One region of the Scandinavium sp. M-37 genome, then DNA from elsewhere that is predicted to be linked to it. Evidence: predicted binding sites of a transcription regulator. Region 1 holds the regulator's gene; the other holds the start of a gene.
What was found. The regulator Fur, encoded in region 1, represses iron uptake genes when iron is present. The targets are predictions, from matches to a motif close to ATAATAATGAGAACNACTATCAA.

Region 1 (4,215 bases):
AAATTCAAACTGGGCCCAACCTGGGCGCGAGCAGGTTATATTCAGCCAACCGGGCAAACGCTTTTAGCGCCGCACTGGAGCTTTATGCCAGGTACGTATCAAGGGGCAGAAGCCGGGGCTAACTTTGATTACGGTGATGCAGGCGCGTTGAGTTTCTCCTATATGTGGACCAACGAATACAAGGCTCCATGGCACCTCGAAACAGATCATTTTTATCAGAACGATAAGAAGACCAAAGTTGAGTATCTGCACTCCATTGGTGCTAAGTATGATTTCAAAAATGACTTGGTGCTGGAAGCGGCATTTGGTCAGGCAGAAGGCTTTATGGATCAGTACTTCGCCAAAGCCAGCTACAAATTTGATGTCGCCGGTGCACCACTCTCGACCAGCTACCAATTCTATGGGGCGCGTGACACCGTTGAGAGCAACACCATTAACGATATCTACGACGGCACCGCGTGGTTACAGGCACTGACCTTCGGCTATAAAGTGGCTGACGTGGTTGACCTGCGCCTTGAAGGGACGTGGGTAAAAGCAGAAGGCCAGCAGGGTTACTTCCTCCAGCGTATGACCCCGACCTATGCCTCCTCCAACGGTCGTCTCGATATCTGGTGGGATAACCGCTCAGACTTCAACGCCAACGGCGAAAAAGCGGTGTTCTTCGGTGCGATGTATGACCTGAAAAATTGGGATATGCCGGGCTGGGCCGTCGGTGCATCTTACGTGTATGCCTGGGATGCCAAACCGGCAGACTGGTATATCAACAGCGCGGGTCAGCGTGAAGACAACGCCTCGAACAAAATCAAAGAGTCTTCTTACAGCTTTGATGCGATGTACACCGTGCAGGAAGGCCGTGCGAAAGGCACGCTGTTCAAACTGCACTTCACTCAATACGACAACCACTCCGACATCCCAAGCTGGGGCGGTGGTTACGGCAACATCTTCCAGGATGAGCGTGACGTGAAGTTCATCGTTATCGCCCCGTTCACTATCTTCTGACACGCGTGCGGCAGGGTAAACCTGCCGCGCATTGATAAGGCCGTATCATGAAAAAATTGATTCTTATCGCCGTTATGGCTTCCGGGCTGGTGGCCTGCGCACAGCCATCTCCCGCACCACAAGAAGACAGCAAGCTGAAAGATGCCTACAGCGCCTGTATCAATACCGCTGAAGGAAATCCGGATAAAATTGACGCCTGCCAGAGCGTGCTTAACGTGCTGAAAACTGACAAGACCCATCAGCAGTTTGCGAATCAGGAAAGTGTACGCGTACTGGATTACCAGAATTGTATTCTGGCGACGCGGACCGGCAACGATCAGGCAGTCAAAGCCCGTTGTGATCAGGTGTGGAAAGAGATTCGCAGTAACAATACGCCTAAGCCGTAACCCTCGACGGTTGGCGCTATTGCCCCAATGTTATGCCAAAAATGCCAATAAAAAAGCCAACCGTCAGGTTGGCTTTTACTTTTCTGGGGGGCCGATTATTTCTCGGCACCGTCATGTGCGTGCTCATCTTCACGGCAGTCGCCTTCTGCGCAATGGCCATAAAGATAAAGACTGTGGTTGGTCAGACGAATGCCGTGTTTGGTGGCAATTTCGCGCTGACGCGCTTCGATAGAGTCATCACTGAATTCGATAACCTTGCCACAGTCGAGGCAGATCAGGTGATCGTGGTGATGCTGTTGGGTCAATTCGAAAACAGATTTACCGCCTTCGAAATTGTGGCGGGTGACAATCCCGGCATCGTCGAACTGGTTCAGAACGCGATACACCGTTGCCAGACCAATTTCTTCGCCCATGTCGATGAGGCGTTTATAAAGGTCTTCCGCACTGACATGGTGATTGTCAGGCTCCTGAAGCACTTCCAGAATTTTCAATCGAGGAAGCGTGACTTTCAGGCCTGCTTTCTTTAATGCGGTATTGTTGTCAGTCATGCGGAATCAGTCCTGTTGCTAGGCGATACACTTCCTTATAGGAAGTATTACTAAGAATGAATTCAGGATAATGCGTCTCATTATAGGACTGCGGTGCCTAAATGAAAACTGCAAACCCTGAGCAAAGTATGCTTTTCAGAAACGAGGCATCATCTGCAAAGCGAAACATCCGACCTCGTCAAAACAGAAGACATTGTACAGATATGTGCTCAAAAGTTAAAAATTTGTAGCGATTAATTTGATTGCTTATAACTATTAATTTTACGCAATCTATCGATTTGTTCATCAATCATACGGCGCAACGCAGGCGCTGCGCCGTGACATCATCAGGCGTTCTTGATCTCTTCCAGGTGCAGCTCTTCAGAGATTTGTTTTACCCACTTCTGAACGCGTTCAGCGGTCAGTTCAGGCTGGCGATCTTCATCAATGGCCAGACCAACAAAATGGTTGTCATCGGCCAGACCTTTAGAGGCTTCGAAATGGTAGCCTTCGGTTGGCCAGTGACCGACAATGGTCGCGCCGCGCGGTTCGATGATGTCGCGGATGGTGCCCAGCGCATCACAGAAATATTCTGCGTAGTCTTCCTGATCGCCACAGCCAAACAGGGCCACCAGTTTGCCGTTGAAGTCTACCTCTTCCAGCGTCGGGAAGAAGTCGTCCCAGTCACACTGTGCTTCACCGTAGTACCAGGTTGGGATACCCAGCAGCAGAATGTCGAAACCTTCGAGGTCTTCTTTACTGCTCTTGGCAATGTCATGCACCTCGGCAACGTCTTTGCCCAGCTGCTTCTGGATCATCTTCGCAATATTTTCGGTGTTACCGGTGTCGCTGCCGAAAAAAATACCTGTGATTGCCATGAGTAAAATAACCTCTTGAAACGTAATGAAATGATGGTGGAATGTTGCCCACAGATAAAGGCAATGATAGCAGGAGGAGAAGTGCGCGGGAACTGCAATTGCGCCGTACTGCACTCACTGCTAAATGAAAGTGAAAGATTTCGTGTTTTCAGTCACGTTCCTGGCCGTGTAACGCAGCCAGTTGTTGCATCAGTATCTCTTCGATAAGCTCGCTGCGGCTCATGTTTCTGGCATCCGCCAGCTCATTGAGTGCGTCAACGGCATCGTTATTGAGCTTAAGCTCAACGCGTTTGAGACCGTTGCTTTTGTCGCGTTTCAGCTGATTACGCTTATTAATGCGTAACTGTTCGTCGCGTGAGAGCGGATTGGTTTTCGGCCTTCCCGGGCGACGCTCGTTTGCGAACAAATCTAATGTCGTTCGGTCCGTTTGTTCTTTTGCCATGATTCAGAGTGACTTCGGGGAAACAAGCCGCCAGACGACAGGCCCGGCGCAGATAGCGCGCAATCATACATGAGCGAAACCCACACGCCAACGCCGGGAGCCACAATGGCGCTTGCTTGCTCGGATTTTAATCATTCCGCCAGGTAGCGACGGATAGCGCGGAGTACCGCATCCGGTTTTTCAGCATGAACCCAGTGTCCAGCCCCGGCAATCACGTGCGCTCGCGCCTGTGGGAACTGCGCTAACAGGGCGTCGCGGTACGCGTTGGTGACATAAGGCGAATTGCCGCCAGCAATAAACAGGGCAGGGTGGTCCCATGCGGGAATCGGTTCCCAACCGACGATGTGCTCATACTGATCCCACAATGCGGGCACGTTGAAGCGCCATTCGCCGTCGACAAAAGATTTCAACAGGAACTGAATCACGCCTTCTTCATTAATATGCTTGCGCATAACCTCTGCCGCCTGCTGACGGTTTGAGACAGCGGCTTCGGTCACCGCGTTGATGGCCGCAAAGATTTCATCGTGACGACGCACCTGATAATTCACCGGAGCAATATCTATCGCCACCCATTTTCCGACGCGTTCTGGCGCCAGGGCAGTAAACGCCATCACCGCTTTCCCGCCCATGGAATGGCCGATCAACGTGGCTTTTTCAATGCCGTTGGCATCGAGCGTGTCGAGAAGATCCTGCGCCATCGCCGGATAGGTCATTTCCGCGGATCGCGGGGAAAGGCCGTGGTTACGCATGTCGACTTGCAGAATATCGTGGTCGACAACCAGATCCCTCGCGAGGATCCCGAGGTTATCCAGGCTACCGAAAAGGCCGTGAACCAGGACGATGGGAGAATTAGTGTGCAGGTTTTGTGCAGTTTGCGCTCGGCTGTTTAATTTCATGGCAAAGTTCTTTTTTTCGCTACGTCGGGTTAGGGTATCATGTTGAGCATTCTGCCGCCCGGCTGCAACACTCAGTAGTCGTCTGAG
Region 2 (4,215 bases), on a different contig from region 1:
CATCCGCTGTTGACCGGCTCCAAAGCCGCCATGCACGGCGAGCGCATTTCGGTGCGTCATATCGCGGTGCCGGAATCAGACGTGCGTGACTGGGAAGACCATATTCTGAATCATCCGAATCGTGGGTAATTCTTCGCCAATGAAAACGCCACCCGCAAGCTGCCGGTGGCGTTGTTGTTTCAGGCGTTTCTGATCAGAAAAGTACCGAGTAATTCAGGCCAAACGTCCGGCCACGGCCTTTGTAAGTGTAGAGACCCGGCGCCCCATAGGTTGGGCTGTAAAGCCCCGGTGCGCGCTGGCCCCAGACCGTGGTGTAGTCTTCATCCAGTAGATTTTCCACGCTGAAACTCACTTTGCCTACCGGCAGGGCGTAGCTGCCGAGAAAATCGACGGTGTTATAGCCGTCAATCTTGTTGCTGTCGGCATCCGACACATCAAATGTCTGCGTGCTCTGTACCCGCAGGCCCCAATCCCCCGGCGCCCAGTTGACCCACGCGCTGACCTTCGACGGACTGGCGCTGTCTACCGTCAGTTTCTCCCATTTACCGTTGTTTCGGGTTTCTGACTTGATGGCGTTAAAGTTGGACCCGAGACTCCACTCGCTCTCAGTGAAGAAATAGTCCACCTGACCCTCCACCCCGTAGATTCGACGCTTGTCGTCTTCCAGCGAGAGGGTCATATCGCTCTTATTGATATTGATGGTTTTATCCGACAGCGAGTAATAGGCCGCCACCTGTGTGCGCAGGTTATCACCGGTTAAGCGCCAGCCGAGCTCATAGGCATTGACCTTAATGCCATCCAGTTTTGAATCACTGACGTTGACGCTGTTATTCAGACGGTAGTGGCCGTCAACCAGAGTGTAGTTCCCGGCACCGTAGTACTTCGCCACGTCAGGAATTTCAAAGCCCTGAGAGAAGTTAAACCACAGCTGCTGACGGTCTGTCAGATGCCCAAGGATCCCGGCGTTAAACAGCAGATTGTTGTAATCCGTTTTGCCGCCCGGTACGGCATCGGCAGAGGTCGCTTTGCCGGTGGCAATCGCCTGCTGCTGGGCGTAGCCCACAAAGTCGTCGACCTTGTTTTCGGTATACTGGTAACGCACCCCGCCGGTTAAGGTAATGGCGCTGATGTCGTAACTCGCCTGTAAGAACGGAGCGAGGTTAGTGATGCTGTAGCCCGGGTAACGACCGACGTTATAGGCATTATCCAGCTTCATTCCCCCGCTGGCCGCGGCTTTGTCGAGGTCAAAAAACTGCTGATTGGCATTGAACGACTCGTGATCGGCATCAACGCCCCAGGTCAGGGTCAGGTCATCCACCGGATTGCTGTTCAGCGTCAGCTTGCCGCCGTAAAAGTCGGTTTTCTGTTGTGACGCGCCGATGCTGGTAACGCTGCCTTTGCTCAGGGTCGGGAACGGGTAGAAGGTCAGGCTTTCATCGCGGTAATAAATCTGCGCCACCAGATCCTGCCCCCAGACGTCGGTATTGGAATATTGCAGGTTAATCAGATGGCGTTCGGTGCCGGGCAGGCGATCCGAATCGAGATTATCCTTGTTATAGGCGGTTGCATCCCCGGTCACCGCAGAAAAATCCTCGCCGAGGAACAGGCCGTGTTTACCGTCGGACTGGCTCTTGTAATACTGGGTCGTCAGTTGAAGCTGTTGATGGTCATCAATATTGAGTGTGCCGGTGCCCATAATGTCCAGACGGTCGGAATATTGCAGACCGGTTTGGGTGTTGTCGATAATCACCTCGTCGCCGTTGCCGTCATACCCACCGCCGTATCGCTGATACGCCACCGACAGACGCCCAGAGGCGTTGTCGTTCCCGCCGCTGACCGCCGCCGCGATGTTTTCATCATGATCGTTACGGCTATTAAAGCCGCTCTTTGCCCCGGTCTGGAATTCCACTTCGGTTTCCGGCTGGCCTTTTTTGGTGACGATATTGATAAGGCCCCCGGTACTGCCGCCGCCGTAGAGCGACGTAGCCCCGGAAATGACTTCAATCCGTGAAATATTGAACGGGTCAATAGAATCGAGTTGGCGGCTGTCGCTGCGGGAGGAGTTAAGCCGTACGCCATCGACCATCACCATCATCGAACGTCCACGCATGTTCATCCCGTAGTTGGTGCGTCCCTGACTGCTGACGTCCATTCCGGGGATGAGCTGAGCCAGCACTTCTTTCAGCTCTTTGCCGCCCTGAACCTGCTGTTCAATATCCGCCTGTTCTATAACCCAGGTGGTTTGCGCCATATCGGCAACGGTGTGATTGCCCCGGCTGGCGGACACGACCAGCGTATCTTCCTGTTGTGATCCCGCCGAGACGTTGGCGGAAAACATGGCAAGCAAACAAGGATTCAAAACCCAACGAGTCGTGCGCTTCATTTGTTGTCAAATTCCCAGAGTGGTAGCAGAAGGTAAGCAAGTGTCAATATTGATAATAATTATCGTTATGATATTCATTCCGCTAATTCTGGCAACTTATTTTGTCATATTTGCTTTCATTATCTCCATGATTTACACACAGTTTGTGCCGGTATTGGCGCTTTAGATGAAGCCTTACGAATCAGCATAATGGGGAGTGTTAGATAAAAAAAACGCTCCCGAAGGAGCGTTTAGTGGTGTGCCGTTTGCTTTTATCGTCCAAACAGGTCACGTTTTTTCGGTTTGAACGCCTGGGCAATCAACACCAGCAAACCGACAATCAGGAAGGCGGCGAAAATGCCTACCAGCCACTGCGGCATTTCGAGAGTCAGGAACTGCCACTGACGCTCGGCACAGTCACCTGACGCCACAAATACCTGCGGCAGCCACTTATCCAACGGCAGCCAGCTTGGGAAGCGGGCGGCAAAATCGCAGGTCTGGAACGGGGACGGATGTAGCTGGATCATGGTGTGTTCCCACGCCAGCTGAACGCCGCGCCAGGCGCTGTAAAGCCAAATCAGAATGGCCGCATAACGCAGAGGCGTTTTCGGCGCAATGGCACCGACAATCCCCGCGCCCATAATCCCGAACAGCGCACAGCGCTCGTAAATACACATCACGCACGGCTGGAGCAGCATCACGTGTTGGAACCACAGCGCGACCATTTCGAGTGCAAAGGCCACTAACGCCATCAACAACCACGCTCCGCGACCGCGTGAGCACTGGTTTAAAAATCGCAACATAATCATTTCCCTGGAACATGCTAGACACCGCAGTTTAAACGAATTCATTTCCCGCGCCACCAGGCGTCGCAAAAATATTGCGTAACGGTTGATTAAATCGCCCGGAAATTATTCCGGGCGTCAATCAGAGCAGGTTTAATGTGCCGGGATAGCGGTGCTGACCAGCCAGCCTTTGGCCGTCATCCACTCGGTGTAGGGGATCAGCGTAAACTCGACGCACAGCAGGCCGACAATGGTCAGCACAATGGTATAGGGCAGCGCCATCCACACCATTCGGCCATACGAGAGGCGTATCAGCGGGGCGAGGGCAGAAGTGAGCAGGAACAGGAACGCAGCCTGACCGTTAGGTGTCGCCACCGAGGGCAGGTTAGTACCGGTATTGATTGCCACCGCCAGCATCTCGAACTGCGGCAAAGAAATTGCCCCATGTTCCAGCGCCGCTTTGGCCTCATTGATATACACCGTGCCGACAAATACATTGTCAGAAATGGAGGAGAGCAGGCCATTGAACAGATAGAACAGCGATAGCTGCGCGTGCGGCGACGCCTGTAACACGAAGTCGATAATCGGCCCGAACAGCGCCTGATCGATGATAACCGCCACCACTGCGAAAAACACCGTCAGCAGGGCAGTAAACGGCAGCGCTTCGGTAAAGGCTTTGCCAATGGCATGTTCATCGGTCACGCCGGTCAGTGAGGTCGCAAGAATGATAACCGTCAGGCCAATCAGTCCCACTTCCGCCAGATGCAGGGCCAGGGCCAGCACCAGCCAGACCCCGATAATGCCCTGCACCAACAGCTTCAGCGTTTCCTGGCGAGTACGCTGTTCGCGGCTTTTGTTATCGAAGTCTTTCAGCACATCGCGCACGCCCGGTGGCAGTTCGCCGCCGTAGCCAAACAGTTTAAACTTCTCGACCAGCAGACAGGTCATCATCCCGCACACAAACACCGGCAGGGTTATCGGCAGCATACGCATGAAAAATTCGCCAAAATGCCAGCCCGCGGCTTTGGCGATGATCAGGTTTTGCGGCTCGCCCACCATGGTCATCAC

Region 2: the regulator Fur is predicted to act here: its motif matches at 2,433-2,455, upstream of ACG0Z5_RS03540 (TonB-dependent siderophore receptor).

Annotation. Positions count from the first base shown of each region.
Region 1 covers NZ_JBIGIN010000007.1:111,077-115,291, reverse strand. Annotated here, with positions in the region: gene chiP (chitoporin ChiP) at 1-999, shown strand, start outside; gene chiQ (ChiQ/YbfN family lipoprotein) at 1,047-1,385, shown strand; gene fur (ferric iron uptake transcriptional regulator) at 1,481-1,933, opposite strand; gene fldA (flavodoxin FldA) at 2,260-2,790, opposite strand; gene ybfE (LexA regulated protein) at 2,939-3,232, opposite strand; gene ybfF (esterase) at 3,364-4,128, opposite strand.
Region 2 covers NZ_JBIGIN010000003.1:62,913-67,127, reverse strand. Annotated here, with positions in the region: gene ACG0Z5_RS03545 (YcgN family cysteine cluster protein) at 1-129, shown strand, start outside; gene ACG0Z5_RS03540 (TonB-dependent siderophore receptor) at 194-2,383, opposite strand; gene dsbB (disulfide bond formation protein DsbB) at 2,635-3,165, opposite strand; gene nhaB (Na(+)/H(+) antiporter NhaB) at 3,301-4,215, opposite strand, start outside.